Regions from separate parts of the Spirillospora sp. NPDC000708 genome, predicted to be linked through region 1. Evidence: riboswitches for the same ligand, from Rfam matches in the RefSeq annotation. Region 1 holds a riboswitch; each other region holds the start of a gene.
What was found. A riboswitch is a leader RNA that binds a small molecule or an ion and turns the genes downstream of it on or off. The one in region 1 is predicted to bind cobalamin.

Region 1 (2,190 bases):
AGGGCCGGGCGCCGTGGATCCGGCGGCCGGTGACGTACGGCGCTCGCTCAGAGGTGGGCGAGCGCCCTCGAACGCGGAGGGGGTCCCCGCCGGACGACCTGGTGCCGGAGCGCGCGTCCCGTGGCGATCGCGCCGGCCGCCACCGGCACCACCGGGGTACGCAGCGGGCGCTCCGCCGGTTCGATCAGCAGCAGCGCGAGCAGCAGCCGGATCGGGCGGTCGGCGGCGGACGCGAGGCGCCGCGCGAGGGACCACGCGGCCCGCTCGCCGCGCCGCAGCCACCAGGCCGCGACCACGGCGGCGGCGACGTGCGCGACGGTCATGGACGTGCCGGAGCCGTGCATCGCGGGCGTCGCGGCGGCGTGTCCCGCGTGCGCGGCGGTGTCGCAGTCGCGCATGCCCTCGGTGGCGCTCGCGAACAGCGTGTGCAGCGCGAACTGGCCGCCGAGCAGCCCGCCCATGATCGTCGGGAGGGAGCGCTCGTGGCCGGCGAGGGCGGCGGCGACGGCGAGGGCCGCGCCGAACCCGGCGAGCACCGCCCAGCCCGGCACCGGCTCGTGCGACGCCAGGTCGTGGCCGACGGTCGCGAGCGCGACGCACACGGTCGCGAAGACGACCGCGCGCGCGGTGCGGAAGGCCGGCTGCCTGGGACGCGGGGACATGACGGGGACATCGTCCCACCCCGGTCCGCGGGCGCGCATCCGACCCCCGCGATCCGGTCCCGACGCGCCCTACATGTTGGGGTTGCGCAATGAGGATCAACAAGATGTAGGGTTCAATCCCGTGCTGGTTCGCCCCCGCCGCTCGCGGCGGGGGCGTCGTAAGAGGGAACCCGGTGCAAGTCCGGGACTGCCCCGCAGCGGTGAGCGGGAACGACCGCCGTCACAGGCACTGAACCGGATCGTCCGGATCGGGAAGCGACGGCCAGTAGGTCGTGCCTCCGGCAGGAGGCGCGGGTGCCCGCGAGTCCGAAGACCTGCCATGCACGCCGTACGTCCGAGGCTTCGCGGGTGAGCCGGGGGACGGTGCGCGGCAGCCTGCCGCCGCGCCCGTTCGCATGCCCTCGCGAGGCCGTCTCACGAGGGGAGAGAACGTGACAGTCACCATGCCCGCGGAGGCGCCGGCCGCCGAGCGGATCGCGGCCGAGGTCGCCGCGGCCTGCGCCGGCGTCGAGGGGACCGCGCCGGAACGGGTGCTCGGCGCGGTCCGGGCCGGGGACGGCGCGAGCGCCGCCGCCCTGCGGGACCTGGCGATCGGGGAGGCCGCCGCGCTGGTCGCGGTGGAGCCGGGGTACTCCCGGGTCGCCGCGCGGCTGCTGGCCGCCCGGATCCGCGACGAGACCGCCGAGGCCGGCGTCCGGGGCTTCGCGGAGTCCGTCGCCGCCGCGCACGCCGAGGGCCTCCTCGCCGACGGCCCCGCCGCGTTCGTCGCCGAGAACGCCGCCGCGCTGGACCGCCTCATCGACGAGGGTCCGGGGGGCGCGGGGGGTCGCCCCCCCTCGGGAGGCGCGGTCGAGGAGGCGGACGACCGGTTCGGATACTTCGGGCTCCGCACCCTCTACGACCGGTACCTGCTGCGGCATCCGCGGACCCGGCTCGTCCTGGAGCGGCCGCAGCACTTCTTCCTGCGGGTGGCCGTGGGCCTGTCCGACACCGTCGACGAGGCCGCCGAGCTGTACCGGCTGCTCAGCACGCTGTCCTATCTGCCCAGCTCGCCGACCCTGTTCAACTCCGCGGCGCGGCGCCCGCAGCTGTCGTCGTGCTTCCTGCTGGACTCGCCGCGCGACGAGCTGGAGGCGATCTACGAGCGGTACGGGCAGGTCGCGCGGCTCAGCAAGTACGCGGGCGGGATCGGGATCTCCTGGACGCGGGTCCGGTCGCGCGGGTCGCTGATCCGGGGGACGAACGGGCACTCGAACGGGATCGTCCCGTGGCTGCGCACGCTGGACGCGTCCGTCGCCGCCGTCAACCAGGGCGGCCGCCGCAAGGGCGCCGCGTGCGTGTACCTGGAGCCGTGGCACGCCGACGTCGAGGAGTTCCTCGAACTGCGCGACAACACCGGCGAGGAGGCGCGCCGCACCCACGACCTGAACCTGGCGAACTGGATCCCGGACGAGTTCATGCGCCGCGTCGAGGCGGACGGGACGTGGTCGCTGTTCGACCCGAAGGAGGTCCCGGAGCTGACGGACCT
Region 2 (2,190 bases), on a different contig from region 1:
CAGCGCGATCGCGGCCCGCGCCGTCACCAGGTCGGCGCGCAGGCCGTCCACCTCGAACGACGCGCACACGGCGGTGATCTGGCGGAGCGCGGCGTCGGTCAGCTCCACGCCGGGCAGCCGGCGGCGGGCGGCGGCGATCCGCCGGGCCAGGTCCGCCTCGTCCGCGGCGAAGGCCGCCGCGAAGCCGTCCGGATCGTCCTCGAACCGCAGCCGCCGCCGGACGACCTCGGCGCGCTCGGCCGGGTCGCGGGTCGCGGCGACCTCGACGGTCAGCCCGAACCGGTCCAGCAGCTGCGGGCGCAGCTCGCCCTCCTCCGGGTTCATCGTCCCGACCAGCAGGAACCGCGCCGCGTGCCGGACGGAGACGCCCTCGCGCTCGACGTACGACTCGCCCATGGCCGCCGCGTCCAGCAACAGGTCGACCAGGTGGTCATGGAGCAGGTTGACCTCGTCGACGTACAGGACGCCGCGGTGCGCGGCCGCGAGCAGGCCCGGCTCGAACGCCTTCACGCCCTCGGTCAGCGCGCGCTCGATGTCCAGCGAGCCGGTGAGCCGGTCCTCGGACGCGCCCACCGGCAGCTCGACCAGCCGCGCGTCCCGCGTCCCCGCCTCGCCGGGGGTGTGCGGGCCGTCGGGGCACGCCGGGTCGGGATCGTCCGGGTCGCAGGAGAACCGGCAGCCCGGCACGGCCGGCACCGGGGGCAGCAGCCCGGCCAGCGCGCGCACGATCGTCGACTTGGCGGTGCCCTTCTCGCCGCGGACCAGCACGCCGCCGACGCCCGGCGACACCGCGTTGATCAGCAGGGCGAGCTTCAGATCGGCCATTCCGACGACGGCGGAGAAGGGGTAGCGCGCGCGGGCGCGCCTCTCCGGCCGGCCGGTGTCCGGCGCCGACGCAGGTCGCACGTCTCGTCATCCTTCCTCGGGTGTCCACGCCCGTGGCGGTGCCTGTCCGACGGCCGGAGTCTCCTGGCTCCCGGATCACCGCTCCCCCTCGGCCTTCCAGCACCGCGTGCCGTGGCCGTGTCGAGGGGGGCTCCCCTGGTCACAGTTGCGGGACAGCCCCGGATTCGCACCGGGTTCCTCCGCGTCCGTCGCCCGCCCAGGATCGCACACCGGCCGGACGCGCTCGACCCGGCCATCTATCGGCGGAGTGCCGGTCAATGTTGGCGATACGCCAATGAGATGGTCTACTGGTCGGTATGGAGCGACGCGCAGCCCCGCGCGGCGAGGCCGCCGGAGCCGCGACGCCGCACCCGGGCGACACCAGGAGCCCGAAGGCCCGCTACCAGCGCCTGCCGCGCGACGAGCGGCGCGACCAGATCCTCGACGTCGCGCGCCGCATGTTCACCGAGCTGCCGTACGCGGAGGTGGCCACCGCGGCGATCGCCCGCGAGGCCGGCGTCCAGCGCGGGCTCATCCACTACTACTTCGGCACCAAGCGGGAGCTGTTCCTCAAGGTCGTCCAGGGCCTGACGGCCACCGCGGCGGTGCAGGCGCCGCCCCCTGACGAGCGGATGACGCTGCCTGAGACGGTCGAGCTGTGCGTGAACCTGTTCCTCGACACCGCCGAGCGGAACGCCACCACCTGGTTCGCGGCGCTGGACGCGGAGGGCTTCGGGCAGGACCCCGAGCTGCTCCACCTCGTCAACCGGTTCCGCGACCGGACGGTCGAGCACATGCTCGCCGTTCTGCGGGTGCCCGCGCCGACCGGCACGCTGCGGGCCGTCCTGCGCGTCTACTCCGGGCTCGCGGACGCGGCGACGCGGCAGTGGCTCCAGGAGCGGACCCTCGACCGCGCGCAGGTGCAGACGCTGCTGACCAGGTCGCTGCTGTCGATGGTCACCGACATCGCCCCCGCGCTGGAGGCCCAGGACGCGGCGGGCGGAGGGCGCCTAGAGGCCGGGGACCGGCTGCTTCACGCCGCCGCGCACCGGGACGGCGAACCAGACGGCCTTGCCGCGGACGCCCGGGCCGAGCCGTGACAGCGTCCGCAGCATGCCCCAGCGGCCCCGCGACAGCTCCCGGACGATGCTGAGACCGCGCCCGCAGTCCCCGGACGTCCACGAGTAGCCGGGCAGCGACGCGTCGACGTAGGCGTCGAAGACGGCGCACCGCACCTCGGCACCGACCGGAGCGCCCGCGAGGCCGGGACCGGCCAGGGCACCCGGGCTCGCCGGGGCGCCGGAC
Region 3 (2,190 bases), on a different contig from region 1:
CGCCATGCTGACGCGCGTCCTCGACTCGGCGTACCGGCGGCCGCTCTGGAACGCCGCCTACCTCATCGAGGGCGGCTGCGGCGACGACGGATTCATGGACTTCCGCGCCGGGCTCGCGCTGCTGGGACGCGACGTGTTCGCGCGCGCCGTCGACGACCCCGACACGCTGGCCGACGTCCCCACGGTGGTGCGGATGGCCCGGGAGGACGAGGGGTGGATCGGCGCGGAGGGCCTGCACTACGCGGCGCGCAGCACCTACAAGCGCGTCATGGGAGAGACCGAGTCGTTCGACGCGGCGATGGAGTCGGCCGTGCGCTCGATGCGGCGGCCCGAGCGTCCCGCGGGCGAGAACTGGGACGTCGAGGACGACGCCGAGACCCGGCTGCACCTGCCCCGGCTGGCCGCCCTGTTCCTCTGAGCGGTTGTGTCTCCATGAGCTTGACAGCTAATGGCATTAGCCTTAGCTTGTAGCTAACGCCATTAGCCAAGCAGGAGGGCACCAGGCCATGAGCACCGCCACCGTTCCGACCGTCCGCAAGGGTTCCGCCGCGCTCGTGGCCCGCCGCACCGCCTGGGGCGCGAACGCGCTGTTCTGGACCGCGTTCGCCGTCCTCGAAGGCGTCAACCACGGCTGGCTCGCCGCGCTCCTCGCGGTCGCGTTCTTCATCGCGCCCGACCTCACCTTCCTGGCCGGGATCCGGGACGCGCACACCGTCGAGCGCGGGCAGCTCCCGGCACGCGCCGTCCCGTACTACAACGCCGCGCACCGCGCGCTGGTCCCGCTCGCGCTCATCGCGCTCTACACCGTCGCTCCGTTCGCGTGGGCTCCGATCTTCGCCGGGCTCTGCGGCTGGATGGCGCACATCTCGATCGACCGCGCCGTCGGCTACGGCCTGCGCACCAAGGACGGCTTCCAGCGCCACTGACCCCCTCCCCCGACCCGAAGGCGGGCACCGCTACGATCGCGGACGGCGTGAACTGACGCGAGGTGCCCCTCGGGGAGAATCGGGAAGCCGGTGCGAATCCGGCACGGGCCCGCCGCGGTGACCGGGAAGCCGCCGCCCACGCGCGCACGCGCGGCCACTGGCCGTCAGGCCGGGAAGGCGGGCGGTGAGGCGTCGATCCGGGAGTCCGAAGACCGGCCTCGCTCCACCGGCCGCCCGCCCCGGGCGGCCCGACCGCAGCGGGAGCCTGCCCATGAACCTGTACGACGTCATCCACCGCCGCCGCGATGTACGCGCCGAGTTCACCGGCGCGCCGATCCCGGACGGCGTCCTCGACCGCGTCCTCACCGCCGCGCACGCCGCCCCCAGCGTCGGCCTCTCCCAGCCCTGGGACTTCGTGCTGGTCCGCGACCCGGACGTCCGCCGCGCGTTCCACGACCACGTCCGGTCCGAGCGCGACGCGTTCGCCGCCACCCTCACCGGCGACGCCGCCGCCCGCTTCGCCCGCATCAAGATCGACGGGGTGCTCGAATCCACCGTGTCGATCGTGGTGACCTACGACGCCGAGCGCGGCGGCCCCGCCGTCCTCGGCCGGCACGCGATCGCCGACGCCGGCCTGTACTCCGTCTGCCTGGCCGTCCAGAACCTCTGGCTGGCGGCGACGGCGGAGGGACTGGGCGTCGGCTGGGTGTCGTTCTACCGCGAGCCCTACCTGCGCGACCTCCTCGGCATCCCGGCGGGCGTCCGGCCGGTCGCCTGGCTGTGCGTCGGGCCGGTCACGCACCTGGAGGCCGTCCCGGACCTCGAACGGCACGGCTGGCGCCACCGCCGCCCCCTCCACGCGGCCGTCCACCACGACCGCTGGTGAGCACGGCACCCGAATAATCAGGTGCGCCGCCCCGCCCATGGCGTGATCATGCCTGCATGGACCCCGTACGCATCAGGCGCATGTCGCGGGACGACCTCGTCGCGACCGAGCGCGCGGCGGCGGTGACGTTCCTCGAAGGCGACCGCCTCAGCCGGCGGGTGGGCGAACCGGACCCGGAACCGCCGACGGAGGAGCAGTCCCGCCGCCTGATCGACCGCCTGGGCCACTTCCTGTCCGTCGACCCGGACGGCTGCTGGCTCGCCGAAGAGGGCCGGGACGTCGTGGGCTTCGCCGTCTCCCAGAACCGCGAAGGGCTCTGGTACCTGGCGACCTACGGCGTCCTGCCCGGCCGGCAGGGGAAGGGCATCGGCAAGCGCC
Region 4 (2,190 bases), on a different contig from region 1:
GCTCTCCTGCGTGGCGACCTCGTGCTCGGTGCCCTTGCGCAGGACGCCGCCGACGCCCGTGTAGGGGCCCTCGGTGCCCTCGCGGACGACGACCATGTCGATGTCGTCGGGCGTGACGTCGGCGAGGGGGGTCTTCACGCCCGGGAACAGCTTCACCGGGCGGAGGTTGACGTAGTGGTCGAGCTCGAACCGGGTCCGCAGCAGCAGCCCGCGCTCCAGCGTCCCGCTCGGGACGCTCGGGTCGCCGACGGCGCCGAGCAGGATGACGTCCTGGCCGCGCAGCTCCTCCAGCACCGAGTCGGGCAGCGTCTCCCCGGTCCGGTGCCAGCGGGCGGCGCCCAGGTCGTAGGAGGTCTGCTCGAACGCGAGGCCGCTGGACGGGGCGACGGCCTCGAGGACCTTCAGTCCCTCGGCGACCACCTCGGGGCCGATCCCGTCACCGGGAATGACGGCCAGACGAATGCTGCGGGAAGCCATGGGCGTACTGTACTGCAAACGTCTCACTGCTTGGGCTTGCGTCTCATATCCCGGTATCGGTGTCTCGGCGGGGCGGTCCCGGCGGCCGCGGACGATCGCCGCGGACGGCGGCGCGAACGTCACCTTTGTCACCCTTCGCGGGCTTGACGCGCCGGTGGGGAGAGGAGACGCTCTCCTCGACAAGTTCACATCGAGGCGACGGTGCGCAGGAACCTGGTGCGAATCCAGGACGGTCCCGCCACTGTGACCAGGGAGTCTCCCCCAGCACGACCACGGCCGGCCGCACCGGCGGGAAGGTCGGAGGGAGACGGCGATCTGGGAGTCAGGACACTGACCCGTCGTCCTCCCGCAACCGGGGCGAGTGCACCCCGTGAGGAGACCCGACATGGCCGAGTCCGCCGTACCGTCCGCCACGTCCCCGCAGGCCGAGCCGTCCGCGGCGCCCCTGCGCCTGCCGATCCGCGACATCGTGCCATGGGCGGTGCTCGCCGTCGTGCTGGCCGCGATCCTGATCTACTTCGTCGGCGCCGAGCAGGGCGCGACGTCGGTCTTCGGCGGCACCTGGGTGCACGAGTTCACCCACGACGGCCGGCACCTGCTCGGCTTCCCCTGCCACTAGGCCGCGCCGATGATGAGAGCACTGCTGGTCCGCGGGATGCTCGCGGGCCTGGCCGCTGCCGCCCTCGCCCTGGTCGTCGCGTGGCTGTACGGGGAGCCGCAGGTCGGGCACGCCATCGCGTTCGAGGAGGCCAGGGCGCACGCCGAGCACGCCGGGCACGAGCCGGAGGTCGTCGGCCGCACCGTGCAGAGGACCGCCGGCCTGACCACCGCCATGGCGGTGTACGGGACGGCGCTCGGCGGGCTGTTCTCGATCGCGTTCGCCTTCGCGTCCGGACGGCTAGGACGGCTCGGCGCGCGCGCCACCGCCGCCCTGGTAGCCCTCGCCGGGTTCGTGGCGATCGAGCTGGTGCCGTTCCTGAAGTACCCGGCGACGCCCCCGGCGGTCGGCAACCCGACCACGATCGGCGGCAGGACGGCGCTGTACTTCTGCATGATGGCGCTGGGGATCCTGGCGACGACCGCGGCGGTGATCGTGTGCCGCCGCCTCGTCCCCCGGCTCGGCGCCTGGAACGCGATCACGGCGACCGCGGCCGGCTACGCCGTCCTGCTGGCGGTCGTGTACCGGCTCACGCCGGAGCCCGAGGCGGTTCCGGAGCACTTCCCGGCCACGGTCCTGTGGGACTTCCGGCTCGCGTCCCTGGGCGTCCAGCTCGTCCTGTGGAGCACGATCGGGCTGCTGTTCGGTTACCTGACCGAGCGTTCGGTGGCCCGCCACCGGGCCGCCGTCCCGGCCTGACCGCCGCCGGCCGCCGTCACGGGCGCACCCGTGGCGGCGGCCCGTCGCGGCGCGGCGGGCGGCGCAGGCCGCAGTCGCCGCACATCTCGCCGCCGGGCGGGACGCGGTAGTACAGGCAGCAGTTGCGCCGGACGAAGCCGCGCGGGCCGAACACCCCGGCGCCCGCCAGCGGGGGCCGGGCCAGGAGTTCGCGGACGAGCGCGGCGCGGGCGCCGTCGGGCGGGCCGACGTTCAGGCCGCCGGCGAGGGCCGACGCCGCGTTCCCCCACAGCAGGCCGTCCGCGAGGCGGGTGAAGGTGAGCATCGTCGCGCGCAGCGGCTCCAGCTGGCCGGTCACGACCGCGTCGTGGACCAGG

Region 2: it holds a riboswitch for cobalamin, as region 1 does, so the genes downstream of both, ABT299_RS04580 (putative cobaltochelatase) here and ABT299_RS12205 (ribonucleoside-diphosphate reductase subunit alpha) in region 1, are expected to answer to the same signal.
Region 3: it holds a riboswitch for cobalamin, as region 1 does, so the genes downstream of both, bluB (5,6-dimethylbenzimidazole synthase) here and ABT299_RS12205 (ribonucleoside-diphosphate reductase subunit alpha) in region 1, are expected to answer to the same signal.
Region 4: it holds a riboswitch for cobalamin, as region 1 does, so the genes downstream of both, ABT299_RS42835 (CbtB domain-containing protein) here and ABT299_RS12205 (ribonucleoside-diphosphate reductase subunit alpha) in region 1, are expected to answer to the same signal.

What each region holds. Positions count from the first base shown of each region.
Region 1 covers NZ_JBEPCJ010000013.1:28,657-30,846, reverse strand. The annotation lists gene ABT299_RS12210 (hypothetical protein) at 48-662, opposite strand; cobalamin riboswitch at 771-999, shown strand; gene ABT299_RS12205 (ribonucleoside-diphosphate reductase subunit alpha) at 1,094-2,190, shown strand, end outside.
Region 2 covers NZ_JBEPCJ010000004.1:54,629-56,818, reverse strand. The annotation lists gene ABT299_RS04580 (putative cobaltochelatase) at 1-906, opposite strand, end outside; cobalamin riboswitch at 963-1,086, opposite strand; gene ABT299_RS04575 (TetR/AcrR family transcriptional regulator) at 1,203-1,985, shown strand; gene ABT299_RS04570 (ATP-binding protein) at 1,896-2,190, opposite strand, start outside.
Region 3 covers NZ_JBEPCJ010000053.1:20,936-23,125, reverse strand. The annotation lists gene ABT299_RS31570 (DUF4240 domain-containing protein) at 1-418, shown strand, start outside; gene ABT299_RS31565 (DUF4260 family protein) at 507-926, shown strand; cobalamin riboswitch at 980-1,152, shown strand; gene bluB (5,6-dimethylbenzimidazole synthase) at 1,198-1,812, shown strand; gene ABT299_RS31555 (GNAT family N-acetyltransferase) at 1,869-2,190, shown strand, end outside.
Region 4 covers NZ_JBEPCJ010000095.1:31,640-33,829, forward strand. The annotation lists gene ABT299_RS42830 (3-isopropylmalate dehydrogenase) at 1-477, opposite strand, end outside; cobalamin riboswitch at 642-830, shown strand; gene ABT299_RS42835 (CbtB domain-containing protein) at 863-1,096, shown strand; gene ABT299_RS42840 (CbtA family protein) at 1,106-1,834, shown strand; gene ABT299_RS42845 ((2Fe-2S)-binding protein) at 1,851-2,190, opposite strand, start outside.